DNA from 4 places in the Peribacillus sp. AS_2 genome. Region 2 is predicted to be linked to each of the others. Evidence: riboswitches for the same ligand, from Rfam matches in the RefSeq annotation. Region 2 holds a riboswitch; each other region holds the start of a gene.
What was found. A riboswitch is a leader RNA that binds a small molecule or an ion and turns the genes downstream of it on or off. The one in region 2 is predicted to bind S-adenosylmethionine.
Positions count from the first base shown of each region.

Region 1: another riboswitch for S-adenosylmethionine. It lies ahead of mtnK (S-methyl-5-thioribose kinase); the one in region 2 lies ahead of mmuP (S-methylmethionine permease).
Region 3: another riboswitch for S-adenosylmethionine. It lies ahead of OTG27_RS22835 (YezD family protein); the one in region 2 lies ahead of mmuP (S-methylmethionine permease).
Region 4: another riboswitch for S-adenosylmethionine. It lies ahead of OTG27_RS09690 (Fur-regulated basic protein FbpA); the one in region 2 lies ahead of mmuP (S-methylmethionine permease).

Region 1 covers NZ_JAPTGA010000002.1:203,200-208,046, reverse strand. Annotated here, with positions in the region: gene mtnA (S-methyl-5-thioribose-1-phosphate isomerase) at 124-1,170, opposite strand; gene mtnK (S-methyl-5-thioribose kinase) at 1,185-2,387, opposite strand; SAM riboswitch class I at 2,466-2,619, opposite strand; gene OTG27_RS03765 (carbon-nitrogen family hydrolase) at 2,691-3,473, opposite strand; gene OTG27_RS03760 (pyridoxal phosphate-dependent aminotransferase) at 3,573-4,745, shown strand.
Region 2 covers NZ_JAPTGA010000015.1:102,892-107,738, reverse strand. Annotated here, with positions in the region: gene OTG27_RS22155 (ring-cleaving dioxygenase) at 157-1,134, shown strand; gene OTG27_RS22150 (ring-cleaving dioxygenase) at 1,159-2,106, shown strand; gene OTG27_RS22145 (alpha/beta hydrolase) at 2,106-2,720, shown strand; gene OTG27_RS22140 (flavin reductase family protein) at 2,733-3,341, shown strand; SAM riboswitch class I at 3,577-3,679, shown strand; gene mmuP (S-methylmethionine permease) at 3,763-4,847, shown strand, end outside.
Region 3 covers NZ_JAPTGA010000017.1:18,634-23,480, reverse strand. Annotated here, with positions in the region: gene OTG27_RS22845 (TetR/AcrR family transcriptional regulator) at 62-649, shown strand; gene ssuE (NADPH-dependent FMN reductase) at 837-1,370, shown strand; SAM riboswitch class I at 1,650-1,758, shown strand; gene OTG27_RS22835 (YezD family protein) at 1,915-2,058, shown strand; gene OTG27_RS22830 (phosphoadenylyl-sulfate reductase) at 2,228-2,944, shown strand; gene sat (sulfate adenylyltransferase) at 2,997-4,145, shown strand; gene cysC (adenylyl-sulfate kinase) at 4,189-4,788, shown strand; gene OTG27_RS22815 (nitrite/sulfite reductase) at 4,805-4,847, shown strand, end outside.
Region 4 covers NZ_JAPTGA010000004.1:364,330-369,176, reverse strand. Annotated here, with positions in the region: gene tenA (thiaminase II) at 1-559, opposite strand, end outside; TPP riboswitch at 657-761, opposite strand; SAM riboswitch class I at 919-1,023, shown strand; gene OTG27_RS09690 (Fur-regulated basic protein FbpA) at 1,194-1,382, shown strand; gene OTG27_RS09685 (aspartyl-phosphate phosphatase Spo0E family protein) at 1,635-1,829, shown strand; gene OTG27_RS09680 (GNAT family N-acetyltransferase) at 1,898-2,404, opposite strand; gene OTG27_RS09675 (DUF459 domain-containing protein) at 2,624-3,325, shown strand; gene OTG27_RS09670 (ABC transporter ATP-binding protein) at 3,368-4,180, opposite strand; partial or broken gene OTG27_RS09665 (ABC transporter transmembrane domain-containing protein) at 4,262-4,847, opposite strand, start outside.

The DNA of each region.
Region 1 (4,847 bases), on a different contig from region 2:
AGATATTCTAATTTAAATATTGTATTATAGACCTCGCAAGAATAATCTTAATTCAATCACCTTTAAAAAACGAGAGGGATAAAAAATCCTTCTCGTTTTTTAACACCATAAAAGGAACCTGGATCAATTAACAAAATGCGGAATGTTTTTGAAGAAATCCGGTGTTATGATGCCGTTTTCGGTAATGATGCTTGTAATTAGATGATTCGGTGTAACGTCGAAGGCTGGATTGAAAGTCTTCACGTTTTCCGGAGCGATCCTTACACCTTGAATGAAGGTGATTTCCGTTCCATTCCGTTCTTCGATCGGGATGGATGTGCCGGATTCGATAGAAAGGTCGAATGTGCTTGATGGTGCGGCCACATAAAAGGGGATACCAAAGTGCTTGGCTAATATGGCCAATCCCAACGTCCCGATTTTATTGGCAGTATCTCCATTGGCCGCAATCCTGTCGGCCCCGACGATAATTCCCTTTATTCCTTTCTGGTGAATCGTATGGGCAGCCATATTATCAGAAATTAAGGTGACGTCAACTCCCGCTTGCATCAATTCCCAAGCCGTCAAACGCGCCCCTTGCAGGACAGGCCTTGTTTCACATGCGTACACTTTTAGCGGAAAGTCCCTTTCTTTAGCCAGGTGGAAGGGAGCCAAGGCTGTGCCATACCGAGCCGTGGCGATTCCCCCAGCGTTGCAATGCGTAAGAATGGAATCTCCTCTAGTGAATAGCGATAAACCATGTTCCCCGATTTTCCTGCACATTTCTTCATCTTCAGCAAAGATGGCTTTAGCCTCCGATATAAGTGCTTCCTTGGCAGTTGAAATGCTTTGCGAAGCCTGCAAGGTGTTCTCCATCCTCCTTAACGCCCAAAAAAGGTTGACTGCAGTAGGCCGTGAAGAGGCGAGTTTTTCAATATGCCTCATTACATTTTTCTTGAATTCCCCTAAATCAGCAGTTGTTTCCTGCTTGGCGCCAAGTGCAACACCAAATGCTGCCGTCAGCCCAATTGCTGGGGCACCGCGAACTTTTAATGACAAAATGCTGTCATATACATCATCAACAGAATGAAGTTCAATAAATTCAGTTATGGAAGGAAGGGCTTGTTGATTTAATAATGTAATATGGGTATCATCCCAATGTACCGAATATGGTAAGGGTGCTAGTGTAGTCATATGCAGGTCTCCTTTTAAATGGTTGAGTAAGATGGCAGTGTCCGTTGCTTCAACGCTTCAATGACGGCTGGAACATCCAATTCTCCCCGTTTTTTAATTAAAAAAGTACCGATTTCCAATGTTGCCGTTTTGGCTGCGATCCTTGTTTCTTTATCTTCAATGACGTTTAAATCGGCTACATGGGAAAGGCCAATGGTTCGCCGAATCAGTTCGCAGCCGGCAAAGCCGAATGCATCTTTTTTGAATTTTGTCAGTAAATAAGGCAGATAACCATTCACATGGCGGAATGGACTTTTATTTTGGGATTCCCATAATTCGGTATAAGTTTCTTCAAAGGCATTCCAAAATTCATGAAGGAGCGTGAAAATCTCTTCCTTTCCAGCGCCATTTCGTGTAATTGCCTGAAAGAGAAGGTTGGCGGTGTATTGACCAAGGTCAAAACCAACTGGCCCATAAAAAGCGAATTCCGGGTCAATAACCTTTGTTTCAGTTTTACTTGCAAATATACTTCCAGTATGTAAATCTCCATGAAGCAAGGCTTCCTGCTCGGTTTCAAAGCTTTGCTTCAGCTTGGCGACCTCAAGTATCACTTCTTGATCATTCCATATTTTTTTGGCGGCATCTTTCAATTCCACCTCGAAATCTCCAGGGAGTTCCTCAAAAAATGGATCGGTGAAAATAAAGACCTCAGTGATTTTGCAGAGTTCGGGATTCGTGAAATGTCGGGCCACCTCCTTTTTCGAAGAGGGTTCTAAATGATGATCGGATGTATAAAATGCCGTCTTCGCAACATACTCACCAATATGCTGTGAAAGCAATGGATATGAATCGCCATCGATCAATCCTGTTCTAACGATTTTCAAGTGCGATAAATCCTCCATGACTGTGATGGCAAGCTGTTCATCCGAATAGTAGACTTGCGGTACGAATTCGGGGCAATAACTTCTGAAATGAATCAGCGCATTCGCTTCAATGGCTGCCCTTTTCAATGTCAGCGGCCAGCTTTCGCCAAGTACCTTGGCATAAGGGACCGCTTGTTTGATTATTATACCTTTGTTTGTGACTGTGTCTGTAATATGAAAAACATAATTTAAGTTTCCATCGCCGATTTCATTACATTTCAAACTTGCATCCGCATTGACCAACCCAAGTTTTTTTGCAAGAGTTATAGCTGTTTCGTTTGTCAATCTCTTAAAATTTGAATGGTTTTGAGTCATTCTTTTCCCCTCCAGATTCAAAATAAGAATAAAAAAGCCTCTTTCATATAGAAAGAGGCAGAAGTTTTGGCTTCGGACCTCTTATCTTCCAGAAAATGAATTCTGGTGGAATTAGCACCGTGCTCTGTGGATTCAATAATCCGGCGGAAGATCCGCCCCATTTCACAATGGTATTACAGTCGGTTGCTGGGCTTCATAGGGCCTTTATCCCTCAGCCTGCTCTTGATAAGAGTAAATGTTTTCTGAAATTTTAATCTTCGGGAAAATAATATCAACTTTTTAAATAGTTTGTCAATGGGTAAATTAATAAAAGTCAGGACGGCGATCTTCGAATACAGGTATTTTGTTACGTGCTTCCGTAACTTTGTTGAAGTCCAAGGTGCCTGTCAATAGTTCGTTTCCTTCTCCGGCTTCACTTATGATATTCCCCCATGGATCAATAATCAAGGAATGGCCCGCAAATATATTATTTACATCCGAACCTGTACGATTAACGGCTACAACATAGGCTTGGTTCTCGATGGCACGGCTTATCAATAAGGCTCTCCAGTGATCGAGTCTCGGCTTTGGCCATTCAGCCGTAACGAATAGAACTTCCGCGCCTTGAACGGTATGGGCTCGCTGCCATTCAGGGAAACGAATGTCATAACAAACGAACCCGGCACATATTTTTTCATCAAGGGTAAATAAACCATCTTTTTCACCTGGCTGCAGGAAATGATGTTCATCCATTAATTGAAATAAGTGAAGCTTATCATATTCTTTAATGAGCTTTCCGTGTTTATCGATGATGATCATGGTGTTATAGATTCCCTTGCTTGTTTTTTTCGCAATGGAACCGCCGATGATGTGAAACTGGTGTTTCTGTGCCTGTGTTTTAAGAAATTCAATCGTTTTTTCTGCCTCTTGATCAGCAATATCATTCAGCCTGGTCAAGTCGTATCCGGTTGTCCAAAGCTCTGGTAATATGACGATATCGGGTTCGGACCGAGCTGCTTTTTCCATCCATTGTTCTGCAACCCGAAAATTGATATCTGGTTGCCCGAAAGCTATATCCATTTGAATACAAGCTATTTTCCACTTCATCGTTTAAACCTCCCACATGTAAAAAATGCTTTACAAGACTACGATAAACATATATCATTTGTGACTAGAATTTCAAGAAATTTCAGAGAAGGTGTATAAATGGTGCAATTCGAAAAATCCGGACTGCTTCAGGACCTGCCCAAGCAGTTTTTTGCTTCACTGGTCGCAAAAGTCAATGCAATCACGGAGCAAGGACATGATGTCATTAATTTAGGCCAGGGAAACCCAGATCAGCCGACGGCGGAACATATCGTCAAAAGTTTGCAAACTGCCGCTGAAAAAACGATTAATCATAAATATTCGCCATTCCGGGGACATCAATATTTAAAAGATGCTGCTGCCGTCTTTTATGAACGGGAATACGGTGTCAAGCTGGATCCGAATAGTGAAGTGGCGATTCTCTTCGGGGGAAAGGCAGGTCTTGTCGAACTTCCGCAGTGCTTATTGAATCCAGGTGATACGATCCTTGTTCCAGATCCCGGCTATCCGGATTATCTTTCCGGTGTTGTTTTAGCCCAGGCAAAGACCGAACTGATGCCCTTGACAGAAGAAAATGATTTTCTTCCGAAATACGATGACATACATAAAGTAGTTCTTGATAAAGCCAAAATGATGTTCTTGAATTATCCGAATAATCCCACAGGCGCTTCTGCAACTAAAAGTTTCTTTGATGAAACCGTCTCCTTTGCAAAAGAACATTCAATTTGTGTGGTCCATGATTTCGCCTATGGGGCGATCGGATTCGACGGAAAAAAACCGATAAGCTTTCTCCAGGCGGAGGGAGCGAAGGATGTAGGAGTTGAAATATACACTCTATCGAAAACATACAATATGGCAGGGTGGAGAGTCGGTTTCGCAGTGGGTAATAAGAGTGTAATAGAATCTCTTGAACTATTACAAGACCATCTTTATGTGAGTCTCTTCCCGGCGATACAAGAAGCTGCGGCAAGTGCTTTGCTTGACTCACAGACCTGTGTAGAGCAGTTAGTGCAAATGTACGAGGGGCGAAGGAATGTTTTCATTGAGGGATTGAGGTCCATCGGATGGGATGTCAAAGCTCCAGCGGCATCGTTTTTTGCCTGGCTCAAGGTACCTGAAGGTTTTACGTCCGAGAGTTTTGCGGACTATTTATTAACGCATGCCCATGTAGCTGTTGCCGCAGGGAATGGGTTCGGTGAATTTGGCGAAGGTTATGTCAGGGTAGGGCTACTGACTTCGGAAGAACGGCTGCAAGAGGCTGTGGAACGAATACGGACATTAAACTTATTTTAATGCAATAAGATATCCGATTTATTCACTTTAAATGGTTAAAACTTATTGACAAAGTAGGAATTACCTGTCAGAATACAAAATAAATTCTTAATCTTTCGATAC
Region 2 (4,847 bases):
GAAAATGGTTGACAATTTTATCCCTGTCGTTTATCTTTAAATCAAGATATTTGCATTAAAAGTATTACGTTAGGTTAAATACCTTGAATTCGAGATATTATTAGCGGATTAATTCATCTCCGTAAGGGGAGATTTATAAAGATAGGAGTGGTACGGATGGAATTAAAAGGATTACATCATGTTTCGGCGATTACAGCAAAAGCGGGAAATAACTTTGAATTCTACACAAAAGTCTTAGGGATGCGATTAATCAAAAAAACGGTGAATCAAGATGATGTTCGTGTGTATCACTTATTTTATGGAGATCAAATTGGTTCACCGGGTACGGAATTGACGTTTTTTGAAATTCCGAATGCTGCCCGCACTCATGAGGGAAACAATAGCATTTCAGAAATTTCTTTAAGGGTGAGGGATGATGAAGCGCTAGGATATTGGAAAAAACGGTTTGTGGAATTCAATGTTGAGCACGATGAAATATCGAGCCGTTTTGAAAGAAAGGTGCTTTCTTTTAAAGATCCTGAAGGGCAGAGGCTTCTACTGGTTTCCGATCAGGATAATAACGGCGTTGATGGAGGATTTCCGTGGGATGGAAGCCCAGTGCCGCAAGAGTTTTCCATACTTGGATTAGGACCAGTAAAACTCACAGTACCCAATATTGAACAAACAGAAAGTGTTCTTATCGAGGTATTGGGGTTCAGGAAATCAGGCACATACCCATCCGCAATCAGGGGGCAAAATCCGATAGTCGTTTACGAGACAGGTGAAGGAGGAACTGGAGCAGAACTCCATATTGAAGAAAGGAATGACATACCTCGGGAAAGGCTGGGGAGGGGTGGAGTACATCATGTTGCCTTTCGGGTGGATGATGAAGAAGAATTGAGAAAATGGGTAGAAAAAATTAGTGAATCGAAATTCGTGAACTCGGGATATGTGGACCGCTTTTATTTCCGTTCACTCTATTTTAGGGAGCCGAATGGCATATTGTTTGAACTAGCTACTGATGGACCTGGTTTTGAAGTGGATGAAGCTGAGCAGCATCTAGGTGAGAACCTTGCCCTGCCACCTTTTTTGGAATCGAAAAGAAAGGATATTGAATCGAATTTAAAACCACTTAATACAAAATCAACTAATTAATCAACGGGAAAGGAAGTAATCGGCATGCAAAAGCAAAATGCAGGGATACATCATATAACCGCAATTGTAGGCAATCCTCAAGAGAATGTGGATTTTTATGCTGGAGTATTGGGAATGCGTATGGTGAAGAAAACCGTTAATTTTGATGATCCAGGCACCTATCATTTATATTTCGGAGATGAATCCGGTTCACCGGGCACAATCATCACTTTCTTTCCTTGGCCTGAGGCATACCGAGGGGCAATTGGCTCCGGACAAGTGGGGATTACAACATATGCCGTTCCGGAGGGTTCAATGGGCTTCTGGGAAAATCGTTTGGGTAAATTTAATATAGACTTTGAAAAGGTTTCACGTTTCGGTGAGGAATATCTTGAGTTCCAAGACCCACATGGTTTGCAACTTGAACTGGTTGAGCGTAAAGAAGGTAAAAATAGCGAGTGGTCATTCGGGGGTGTACCAGCTGATAAGGCGGTCAAGGGTTTCGGCGGAGCTGTATTATTTACATCAAAACCGATCAAAACGATGGAACTTTTAGAGGAAGTGATGGGCCTTCAAAAGGTTGGGGAAGAGGGCGATTTCATCCGCTTCAAATCCACATCGGATATCGGCAATTTGATCGATGTTAAAAAAACGGTTTTACCAAACGGTAAAATCGGAGTGGGAACTGTCCATCACATTGCATGGCGTGCGAGCGATAATGAAGATCATAAAGAATGGAGGGAGCATATCGGTAACCATGGCTATGGTGTGACACCCTTTACAGACCGACAATACTTCAATGCCATTTATTTCAGGGAAGATGGAGGCATACTCTTTGAAGTAGCCACAGATCCACCTGGCTTTGCTCATGATGAAACGAAAGAAACGATGGGCAGTAAATTAATGCTGCCGCCATGGTTGGAAGAAAAGCGGGAAGTTATGGAAAAAACGTTACTGCCGGCAGTGCCGAGAGTACTAGAGGAGGATAAATGATGAAACATATTTTTCAAAAAGGAAGTAATCCAGAAGCTCCGTTACTACTGCTGTTACATGGCACTGGAGGAACGGAAACAGATCTCTTGCCATTATCCGAAATGGTTTCACCGGGTTCGTCCGTACTGAGCGTACGGGGAAATGTACTTGAAAATGGAATGCCCCGTTTTTTCCGACGGTTAGCTGAAGGGGTTTTTGATGAAGAGGATTTGATTTTCCGAACGAAGGAGCTTTATGACTTCTTGGAATCAGCGTCCGGAAAATATGACTTCGACCGTGACAGAGTGGTGGCATTAGGTTATTCCAATGGTGCAAATATAGCGGCAAGTTTGCTGTTCCATTACGAAGGGGCCTTACAAGGAGCGATTCTTCATCATCCAATGGTTCCAAGACGAGGGATTGCTTTGCCGTCCCTTTCAGATATACCTGTATTTATAGCTGCAGGTAAAAACGATCCGATTTGCCCTGCAGAAGAAACTGATGAACTTAATCAACTTTTACAGCAAGCTGGCGCTACAGTTGAAGTTCAGTGGGAAAATTACGGTCATCAGTTGACACGTTCAGAGGTTGATGCAGCAGGTTCATGGTTTCAAAAGAACTTTTTAAAAGAATGAGGGGGAATGAAGATGATTTCTGTTAACCCTGAAAGTCTGACTGAACGGGATAATTATAAGTTTTTGACTGGAAGCATTATACCGAGACCTATAGCGCTGGTTACGACACAATCCGAAACCGGTACAATCAATATAGCGCCGTTCAGCTTTTTTAACATAGTCAGTTCAAATCCTCCGATGATTTCCATTTCTGTTCAACGGAAAGAAGGAGTTTCAAAGGATACAGCCCGAAATGCAATTCAAACAGGTGAGTTCGTTGTTCATATCACTGACGAAAATAATGTTGCTGATGCAAATCGAACGGCCAAGGAACTCCCATCTGAAGAAAGTGAATTGGGTCTTACTAATTTCACGCTGGCTGTTAGTGATAGGGTATCCGTACCAGGATTGGAAGAAGCAAAGGTGCGTTTTGAATGTACATTAGAGCAATCGATTCCGTTGGCAGGTTCCAAGAATGAACCTGGTTGTGATTTACTGATAGGGAAAATAGTCTGCTATCATATAGAGCAAGATATTTACCATAATGGCCGTATTGACCCGAAAGGGCTAAAACCTGTAGCAAGATTAGCAGGTCATACTTATACAAAACTAGGGGAATTATTTGAAATAGAACGTCCTTAAGGAAAAAGAAAAAAATGGCGACATCTTTTAAGATGTTGCCATTTTTAAGACCAAAATGACCCCGGTTAGTTTTATTTGCCATTATAATAAGCTTAGCGCTTGTTCCAAAAATAAGCAGCCTTTTAATATTAATGCCGCAGACGCCATGATCGTTAGCATTTAAAAGGAAGTCTTTACATTCCGAAACAAAACTTGACAAATTTTTCATAGATTGATAAAGTTATAAAAAAATAATTTCTTATCCAGAGAGGTGGAGGGACTGGCCCTATGAAACCTCAGCAACAGGTCTACAAAGACACTGTGCTAATTCCAGGGGGTGAAACCTTGATAGATAAGACCGTACGTGTTTATTTGTCAGTAACGCACTCTTTTTTAGAGTGCGTTTTCGTTTTTTCTGGATGCAAGATTAAGGAGAGTAAGAATGGATAACAAAAGGAAGCATGATTTTCAAAGGCAAATGCAAGCACGGCATATAATAATGCTATCGCTTGGCGGGGTGATTGGAACTGGTTTATTCTTAAGTTCGGGTTATACGATTCAACAGGCTGGTCCGTTCGGAACCATCCTTTCGTATCTGATTGGTGCATTAGTGGTTTATCTAGTCATGCTATGTCTAGGTGAACTATCAGTGCATATGCCCGAGACTGGTGCGTTTCATAGTTACGCAACCAAATACATCGGACCAGGGACAGGGTATACAGTAGCCTGGTTGTATTGGCTAACCTGGACTGTTGCACTAGGTTCGGAATTCACGGCTGCAGGATTGTTGATGCAGCGATGGTTTCCATCAATCAGTGTCTGGGTATGGAGTGCTCTATTTGCCATTTTGGTTTTGGCATTAAATGCGTGGACCGTTAAGTTTTTCGCTGAATCCGAATTCTGGTTTGCGTCTATAAAGGTATTTGCTATTGTAATATTCATTATTCTGGGAGCTGCGGCAATGATAGGTTTCATTCCAATGATTAACGCACAATCAGCTCCGTTATTTTCCAATGTTACAAGTGCAGGTTTATTTCCAAATGGTGCTTTTGCCATTCTAATGACGATGCTCGCGGTGAATTTTGCATTTTCTGGAACTGAATTAATCGGAGTTGCAGCTGGAGAAACTGTGAATCCGAAAAAAACGATTCCAAAGGCAATCCGTATGACATTATGGAGATTGATTATCTTTTTTGTCGGTACCATCGTTGTTTTATCCGCATTATTGCCTGTTTCGGATGCAAGCGTATTAGAGAGCCCCTTTGTTGCCGTTCTAGAACGAATTGGAGTGCCATATGCAGCGGATATTATGAACTTTGTTATATTAACTGCCATTTTGTCCGCTGCGAACTCAGGACTATATGCCTCATCCAGGATGCTTTGGTCACTTGCAGATAAGAAAACTATTTCACCAATATTTGCAAAATTGACAAAACGGGGTGTTCCCTTAAATGCAGTCCTTTTCAGTATGCTGGGCGGTGTTTTAGCACTTTTCTCGAGTATTATTGCGCCGGATACTGTATATAT
Region 3 (4,847 bases), on a different contig from region 2:
TATATCATGGGAAATAGATGGGTGAAACCGGTCTTATCTTTATAAAAGAAGGTTGATATTTTTGAAAAAAGGGCAGCAAACCAAAGAACGAATCATAAATGTAGCCCGGACTCTTTTTGCCACTAAAGGTTTTGACATGACAAGAACGAATGAAATTGCCTCTGCATGCAATGTTTCCGAAGCTACAATTTACAAATACTTTGACAGCAAAAAAGATTTGCTTTTGGCTACAATTACCCCTAATGAAAAAGAGGAATCTGAAGATGGGACTAGCCATCTATCCACGGATGATCTAGTGGAGAATCATGTTACTACCATGATAAAAAAAATTCTTGAAAATAAAGAACAGTTTTCGATATTATTTAGGGAAACACAATTCGATCAAGATATTTCAAAGCAATATGTAGATCAGATTTTCAAGCCAAATGCCAGGCATATTGAAATACAGAAGAGAATAGATAGCGGAGAGATACAATATATCTCTGATATTATTTTATTTAATGTAGGGATCATTTCTTTCACATTGGCTTTATCTACACATTATGAGATCCATCAACAAAAAAAGGAGCCATATTTTACTTCTGAACGAATTAAGAGCATTGCTCAACTTTTGGTATATGGTATTCATGGGAAACAAAATCATACATAATGAAACGGTCATATTTAAGGGCATGAGCATCAAGCCGTAAATATGACCGTTTCTTTTTTCATTCAGAGTAGATGTCCAGAGTGTAAGATTTGACTTATATTTTTCAGACAATTACGATAAATGTATACTTCACGAAATGCTTTAAGAAAATTATATCTGGAAATCTTGTAACATTGGAGGGTATCAAATGAGCGATATCGTAATTTTATCAGGAAGTCCGGCTATTCCATCAAGAACGGACATTTCACTAAAACATATTCAATCATTAGTCGAAAATGCAGGATTTACTACAGCTTATTTCTCGATTACGGATTTCTCAGCAGATGATTTATTCCAAGGGAAATATAATAGCGAGGATATCTCAAAGCTTTCAGAGAGAATTCAAGCAGCCAGAGGAGTCATTATAGGTTCACCGGTTTATAAGGCTTCTTATACAGGTGTATTGAAAGCATTGATTGATTTGCTGCCAGAAGGTGCTTTTAAGGGTAAGCCGGTGCTGCCAATCATGATTGGTGGAAGTAACAGGCATCTATTGGCGATTGACTATGCGCTTAAACCATTAATTTCAATATTAAAAGGCGAGCCGCTGCAGGGGATTTATTTTGTTGATAAAGAAATAGATAAACAGAATTCAGAAAATCCGATCAATGATTTGCATTTAATTGATCGCGTCCAGAGTCAGGTTCAAGAATTTGTAGAAGCGATACAGTTAAGAAATTAATGACTTCAATAAATTAATTCCTTTTATAAAAAGACTGGAACCTTAGAAATTTTTTTAGAATAACACGCGTCAATAATAGGCCTATTAATGAAAATAGACTCATTTTTTTGGAGACTTTATCTAAAAAAACGAGTCTATTTTCGTATTTATATGAACAAAAAATCATAAATTGAATAGTGTGTATAAAAATAACAGTTCATCCATAATATTAAACCAAGTTATTTTATAAGAAAACTCCATTGACAAGGATTAAATATATGTTAATATTTAAAATAATAAAACTTATCCAGAGCGACGGAGGGAATTGGCCCTTTGAAGTCCGGCAACCTGCATGATGGATGCAAGGTGCTAACTCCAACAAAATGTTGATCATTTTGGAAGATAAGGTAAAGATATTTACCTTGCGATCTTTCCATCATGGAAAGATTTTTGTTTTTTGTGAAAATTTTAGGCAGACCATAACAATGTAAGGTTGTATGGAATTATATAAATCAAAAAAATTTAAAATAAAATATTCGCGGGTTTTCTTAAAGGAGGAACTGGTTTGAATAAAGAGAATCAGCTTGAAGAAATTTTTGAACGACTTCAAGAAATGCTTAATTCAATGAAATATGGATCCATTACACTTATTGTCCAGGATGGTAAAATCATTCAAATGGAGAGAAATGAAAAACTAAGAATTAAATAAGGTATCTGCTGACTAGAAAAACTAGAGGCGGGTTTAACTGATATAAAGAGAGTATTGGTTAGATTCGTCTCTTTTTCCTAGATTCAAATAACCCGGGGAAGATTACAACGGGAATTGATCAACAGTTACTCTAACCTGATACAGCAAGTTTTTAGAGGGGGCTACAAAGTTGGCTGCATTAATAAACTATGAAAATTTCAATACAGGGGACTTCCCTGTATTTCCTGAAGACACTGAGACAAAAGGTGCTTTGGAAGTTCTGCAATGGGCGAATGACCATTATGGAGACAAACTGATTTATGCTTGCAGTTTTGGTATTGAAGGCATCGTGCTTACGGATTTATTGGCGAAGGTCAATCCTTCGGCAAAAATAGTTTTCCTTGATACAGATGTTCATTTTGAGGAAACTTACCAATTGATCGAGGAAGTGAAGAAGCGATATCCGAAGCTTTTGATCGAAATGAAGAAACCTGACTTGACGCTTGAGGAACAAGCGGCGGAATATGGCGATGAATTATGGCTTAGTGATTCCAATAAGTGCTGTAACATCCGTAAAATCGTTCCGCTTACAGATGTGCTTTCATCGGCAACAGCCTGGCTTTCGGGACTGCGGAGGGAGCAATCCGAAACAAGGGCTAAGACCGAGTATATCAATAAGGATAATAAGTTCAAATCAGTTAAAATATGCCCGCTCATACATTGGACATGGAAAGATGTTTGGCGTTATGCCCACAAAAATGGACTTCCATATAATGTCCTGCATGATAATGGATATCCGAGCATTGGATGTAAAACGTGTACTGCACCTGCCTTCAATGCAGATGATTTACGCTCAGGCCGTTGGCAAGGGGCTCAAAAAACGGAATGCGGATTGCATTTATCTTAAATAAATAGAAATTATAGGCTTAAATAAATAGAAACCATAGGGGGAAATTAGCATGACAATCAGTTTACCGCACGGAGGAACATTAATCGATCTTTGGGAACCAAAATATGATCTTAGTAAAATAACGAAGTCAATCGAAATCGATGAAATTGCTTTAAGCGATCTTGAATTGATAGGGACTGGTGCCTACAGCCCGATTAAAGGATTTTTTACAAAAAGTGATTATGAGACAGTGGTAAAGGATATGAGGCTTAGCAGCGGACATGTATGGAGCATCCCGATTACGCTGCCTTTGACCGAAGAAACTGCAGGAAACCTTACTATAGGTGAAGAAGTAACATTAACCCATGATGGTGAAACATACGGGGTTCTCTCCGTTTCTGATATTTACACTCCAGATAAGCAATTGGAAGCGACATTGGTATATCAAACAGATGATGAGAAGCATCCTGGAGTGAAAAATTTATATAACCGCGGGGATGTATATGTCGGCGGGGAAATAAAGTTGATCAAGAGAATAGAGCGTCCGCTATTTCAAGCTCATTATTTGGACCCAGTCGAGACAAGGAAGGCTTTCGCTGAAAAAGGATGGGAAACGGTTGTCGGTTTCCAAACGCGGAACCCTGTTCACCGTGCACATGAATATATTCAAAAGACAGCATTGGAAATCGTCGACGGCTTATTCTTAAATCCTCTCGTCGGTGCCACTAAATCAGATGACATTCCGGCAGATGTAAGAATGGAAAGCTATAAAGTGCTGCTTGACAAATATTATCCTAAGCATCGCGTCTCCCTTGCAGTTTTCCCTGCTGCCATGCGTTATGCAGGACCTAGAGAAGCCATTTTCCATGCGATGGTCCGTAAAAATTATGGTTGCACCCATTTTATCGTCGGACGTGATCATGCGGGTGTGGGCGATTATTATGGCACATACGATGCTCAAAAAATCTTCGGGAACTTTAACGCAGATGAGTTAGGAATTACGCTATTATTCTTTGAACATAGTTTTTACTGTAAAGCATGTGGCAATATGGCTTCCGCTAAAACTTGTCCGCATGGCAAGGAAGACCATGTCATACTGTCTGGAACGAAGGTAAGGGAAATGTTGCGTAATGGAGAAATTCCTCCAGCTACCTTTAGCCGTAAGGAAGTCATCGAGGTATTGATAGAAGGTCTAAAAAAAAATGAAGTTTATAACTGATTGGACATAAATGGAAGGGCCACATGAAGAGGGGGATTATCAAATGAGTAAAAGTACGAATGTCACATGGCATGAGACGTCATTGACCAAGGAGCACCGACGGAAGCAGAACGGGCATGAAAGCACGGTTCTATGGTTTACAGGACTATCGGGTTCCGGAAAATCAACGATTGCAAACGCGGTCGCTAAAGAGTTATACAATCGGAATATTCGAAGTTATGTTTTGGATGGTGATAATATCCGCCATGGCTTAAATAAAGATTTAGGTTTTTCTGAAGAAGATAGAACCGAGAATATTAGGCGGATCGGTGAGGTTTCCAAGTTATTCGTGGATAGTGGGCAGTTCGTATTGACCGCTTTCATATCACCTTTCAGGGCAGATCGGCAGATTGTACGTGATTTACTCGAAGAAGGGGAGTTTATTGAAGTATACATAAAGTGTCCGATCGAAGAGTGCGAAGTGCGTGATCCAAAAGGGCTTTATGACAAGGCCCGTAAAGGCATCATTAAAGATTTTACCGGAATCGACTCTCCATACGAAGAACCTGAACAACCGGAAATCATTTTAGAATCCGACCAATACAGCATTGAAGAGTGCGTTGAACAGGTAATCGGTTATTTAACAGCAAAGAAAGCGATTTAATCAAGGAGGAAATGTAATGGTTTACGAGAAATTTTGGTCGGAAAATCCACTAATCGCTA
Region 4 (4,847 bases), on a different contig from region 2:
AAGCGATTAGCCACTTGTGTGCTTCCCCGAATTCAGGAGATGAATAGGACCTTATCCAATCTGCGTAGCGATTGTTTTCCAGTGCTGCTCCATTTTGTTCTTTTAATAGCAAACCGATTTCATAATAATCCCAAGCGCAGGGCAGGAGACAGGCGATCAAGTCTGCCAAAGTCCCATGCTGAGCTGCATTTAGCATGTAACCTGTATAGGCTAGAGTGGTTGGAGTAGGTTCTGTATTTTCCAATTCCTTGGAGCTGATCCCGAATTCGGAAGCATAATGCCGATGAATATCCATTTCCACTTGAAGGGTTTCATTTAAAATGCTCGCAAATTTTGACATAGTTTCGATGTTATGGGCTTTGATGACACCTAAAGCAAAGAGCTTGGAATAATCCATGAGATAGACATAGTCCTGCTTCAGGTAATAGGCAAATTTCTTTTCAGGAAGTGTGCCGTTTCCAATTGCTTGGACAAAGGGATGTGAATGGTTCCTTTTCCAAATCTCTTTTGCCCGTGCATGCAGTCTATCACTGAATGTTTCTAATTTTGTATTCTCCATTGTTCATCCTCCTATAGAATGGCTCCCTTTACCTTTGTTAAATAAAAAACCCCGTTCCTGAATACGGAACGGGGTAGATGGATATAGTCTGTAAAATGGACGATATCATCCACTTCCCTCCGCCGGTATGAGCCGGTTCAGGTTCAAAGGGTCCGGAACTAATTCCATCTCAGTCTTAAAAAAGACTCCCCTAGTGGTGTGAATTGTATGTAATTACTGACATCATATCAGAAAGACAAGAAAATGCAACCCGTATTTGAAAGAGGAATCACTTTATGTCCAGGAAAAAAGGGAGAACCAGGTAATTGACTTTTGAAGATTATTAGGATAGAATCATTTCTACATCATTATATATTGAATTCTTATCCAGAGAGGTGGAGGGACTTGGCCCTAAGAAACCTCGGCAGCGGACCCGTTTAGGGAACTGTGCTAAATCCAACAAGCATATGCTTGGAAGATAAGAAGAGCCGAACGGACACTGTCAGCCTCTTCTTAAATTAGAAGGGGCTTTTATTTTTGGGAAATAACGTTTAGTGACATACTAGAAAAGGTATATATAATTTGGTGAAATCAAACAAGTTGATAAAGTTTAGCTAACTAGAAGCAGGCACTAGGACGGAAAGGAGCCATTTACATGGCAGAATTATTTAAGAGGATTGAACAGAGGAAGGCAAAACTCATTGAAGAGCTATTGGCCAATGGAGTATACAAAACCTCTGATGAAAGGCACCTTTATGATGCCCCATTAAAAGTACTTGAAGATGAATATAAGATTGTTATAAATAGACCTAATAACGAGTCACCTTCTGAATGGATGACATAGTAATCGGAATACAATATTTGGATTTTTGGATAAGGGATATGATGTAAGCATTCGCAGTCTACACTAGTGGATGCTTTTTTTGCGTTTATTAGAAAACGACACAAATTATACATAATTAAATAACAAAATAGGTGTTTTGTCACATTTGACCTATAAAATAACACATTTAATTTCTGGAAAATAGTTGATTTTAACTAGTGATTTCATTATGATAAAAGTGTAAAAATATTGAATAAATGGGAGGTGTCTATGATGCATTGCCGTAAGGTAACTATAGAAAAAGTTGAAGAGAAGAGACAGGAAATGATAAAGTTGGGAGCGATTTACGGCTTAACAAGTCTGCTGACTGTACAAGCCAGCCAAGAATTGGATACGCTATTGAATGCGTTAGCAAGTAAAAGAGATTCTGAATATTTTTCTCTTCAAGAAGCATATAGGTATTTTTAAATTAGCAATTCGACCTGTATTAATCTAAAAAAGCTACTGCTCAAGGCAATAGCTCTAAAGAATTATATTTAAATATCGACACGTTTACCTAGAATGATCAAATCCCGCTCAATGCCATCCATCTCGGCAACTTGAGGTAAATGTGCCCATTCTTCAAACCCGAATTTAGAAAAAAGCTTAAGGCTTGGTGTATTATGGGCGAAAATGAAACCCAATAAAGTCTTAACACCTAATTTTGGACTCAATTCAATTGCCTTTCGAATCGAAATTTGTCCAATTCCTTTTCCCCGGAAATAATCATCAATGTAAATGCTGATTTCGGCAGTGGAATTATATGCCGGTCGGCCATAAAAGGATTGAAAGCTCATCCATCCAGCGGTTTTCCCTTCTATAGTAATGATATATAGCGGTCTACTTTCTGAATGATGTTCCTCAAACCATTTAACCCTCGATTGGACGGATACAGGTTCCGTATCTGCCGTGACCATCCTTGAAGCAATTGTCGAATTATATATTTCAACAATTCTGGGTAGATCAGATAGTTCTGCCTCTCTAAACTCTATGTGTTCTTCCATGATTTAAACTCCTAACTATCATTTATTCAATCTCCAGAATGAAGGGTAATCCCGTTTTTGGTTTTAGGGACGTTGAATGAAACCCAATCCATTGAAAGTTTTATATTATCATACACTCTTTATTCTTTATCTGACAATTCTTTTTTATGTTAGTACTGCAGATTTTTTGGGTATGAACAAGATTAAATACTTCTAGTAAAAAGACAAGAGGAGAACCAAATGAAAAAATTGGCAGGTATATTGATTATCGTATTGGTTATATGTTTTGCTGCATATGAATTTCAGGCCTCGGAGTCGGAAGATGTGCAAAGGGTCATGGCTTTTGGAGATTCATTAACCTATGGAAAAGGGGATAAGGACGGGGAAGGATATATAGATGGCCTTGAAGATGAATTGAATAATCCCCAATCGGAGCAAAAAGTAAGTTTTTGGAATTACGGTATTAAAGGCCAGGAAACGGATGGGGTGATGAAACAGCTAGATGATTACCGAATTAAAACGAAACTTGATGAAGCCGATACTTTCATTGTTTTTATTGGAACGAATGACTTGATCAATAGTAATGGCGGGAACTTGGAGAAAATAAGTGACCGAAAAATCAATGAGGGTAAACGGGAATATATCAACCATCTGAAAAAGATTACATCAACACTGATAGAGGCAAACGATAAAGCGGATATTCTGGTAATAGGACTATATAACCCAATTAAAGACAATCAAAAACTTGAACAGCACATTCGCGATTATAACGAGTCAATAAAGGGATTAGCCGATAAAGGTGAAAGGATGTTATTCATTCCTACAAATGATCTTTTTGAAGATGAAAAGAAAACAAAGTATTTCAGTGATAAGTTACATCCGAATGAAAAAGGGTATCAGCTCATTGCGAATCGGGTTTTGGAAAGTTATGATTTCAAATGAAGCCAACCATGCACAGAAAGGCTTTCTGTGCATGGTTGCCTGCTAAGTTGCTAGGTATTTGATATCGCTTAGTTGAGGGAACTGTAAGTCATGGAGCTGCTTGTATCGGCCGTTGTTTTGCATTAACTGGTCATGTGTTCCTTTTTCAAGAACCTGCCCTTTTTCCAGAACAATGATTTGATCGGCGTCATGAATGGTCGATAAACGATGTGCAATGACTATTGAAGTCCGTTTTTTCATTAAACGTGACAAGGCTTGCTGGATCAAATGTTCAGATTCTGTATCCAAGGCAGCCGTTGCTTCATCGAGAATGATGATTTGCGGATTTTTCAAAAGTGCCCTGGCAATGGCAATGCGCTGTTTTTGTCCGCCTGAAAGCTTGACTCCGCGCTCTCCGATCTGAGAATCATAACCATCAGGAAAGGCACAGATAAAGTCATGCGCATTTGCCGCTTTGGCGGATTCGATGATTTCATAATCTGTAGCATTAAGTTTGCCATACACGATGTTATCACGAATGGAACCATTGAATAGAATGATATCCTGAGAAACAATTCCCATTTGTCCCCGTAATGACTTCAGTGACACATCTTTGATATTATGTCCATCCATTTTAATCGTTCCATTTTGCGGATCATAAAATCGGATCAGTAGGCTCGTGATGGTCGATTTTCCTGCGCCGGAGGAGCCGACCAAAGCGGTTACTTGACCAGCTCTCATGGTCAGGTTTAGATTGCCGAGAACAGGAACAGTCTCATCATAAGCAAAGTCAACACTTTTAAACTCAATTTTCTTTATTATGGCATGGAGTTCAATGGCATTTCCCTTGTCACTTATTTCAGGTTGGGTTTCCAATATTTCAGTTATCCGCTCAAAGGCGGCGGCTGATTGCTGGACAATGCTGATTACCCGGCTAAAATTGCGAACGGGACTCTGCAGCAACCTCAAATAGGCAAGAAAGGCCACGATTAATCCTATTGTGAATTCACCTTCCATCACTTGCCAAGCACCGAACACAATGACTGCTACAAGACCGATATTGTTCAATAAATCAATAATCGGCCCGAACATGGAACGCAGCCGAACGGACTTAAGGTTTGCAGTCATATTTTCCTGATTACGCTCCGCAAACCGCCTTGATTCGAATTCTTCATTTGTAAAAGATTAAATGAGCCGCATTCCTGAAATCGAATCCTGTAACTGGTTGCTGACATCTCCTGCGGAACTTTGTACAGACCTAAATGACATCCTGATGCGTTTCCCGAATACCCTTGTGATATAGAACATGAAAGGGAATGTAATAAGAAGGACAATGGTAAGCTTCCAGTTAATGAAAAGCATATATACCGCTACGGCAATGAAGGTCACCGTGTCAGTCAAAACCTGAAGCATGCTCGAAGAGATGAGCTGCTGCAGTAAATTGACATCATTGGTCAACCGCGACATTAAGTCACCAGTCCGGTTTTTATCAAAGAATTTCATATCCAGTGTTTGAATATGTTCATACATGCTATTGCGTATA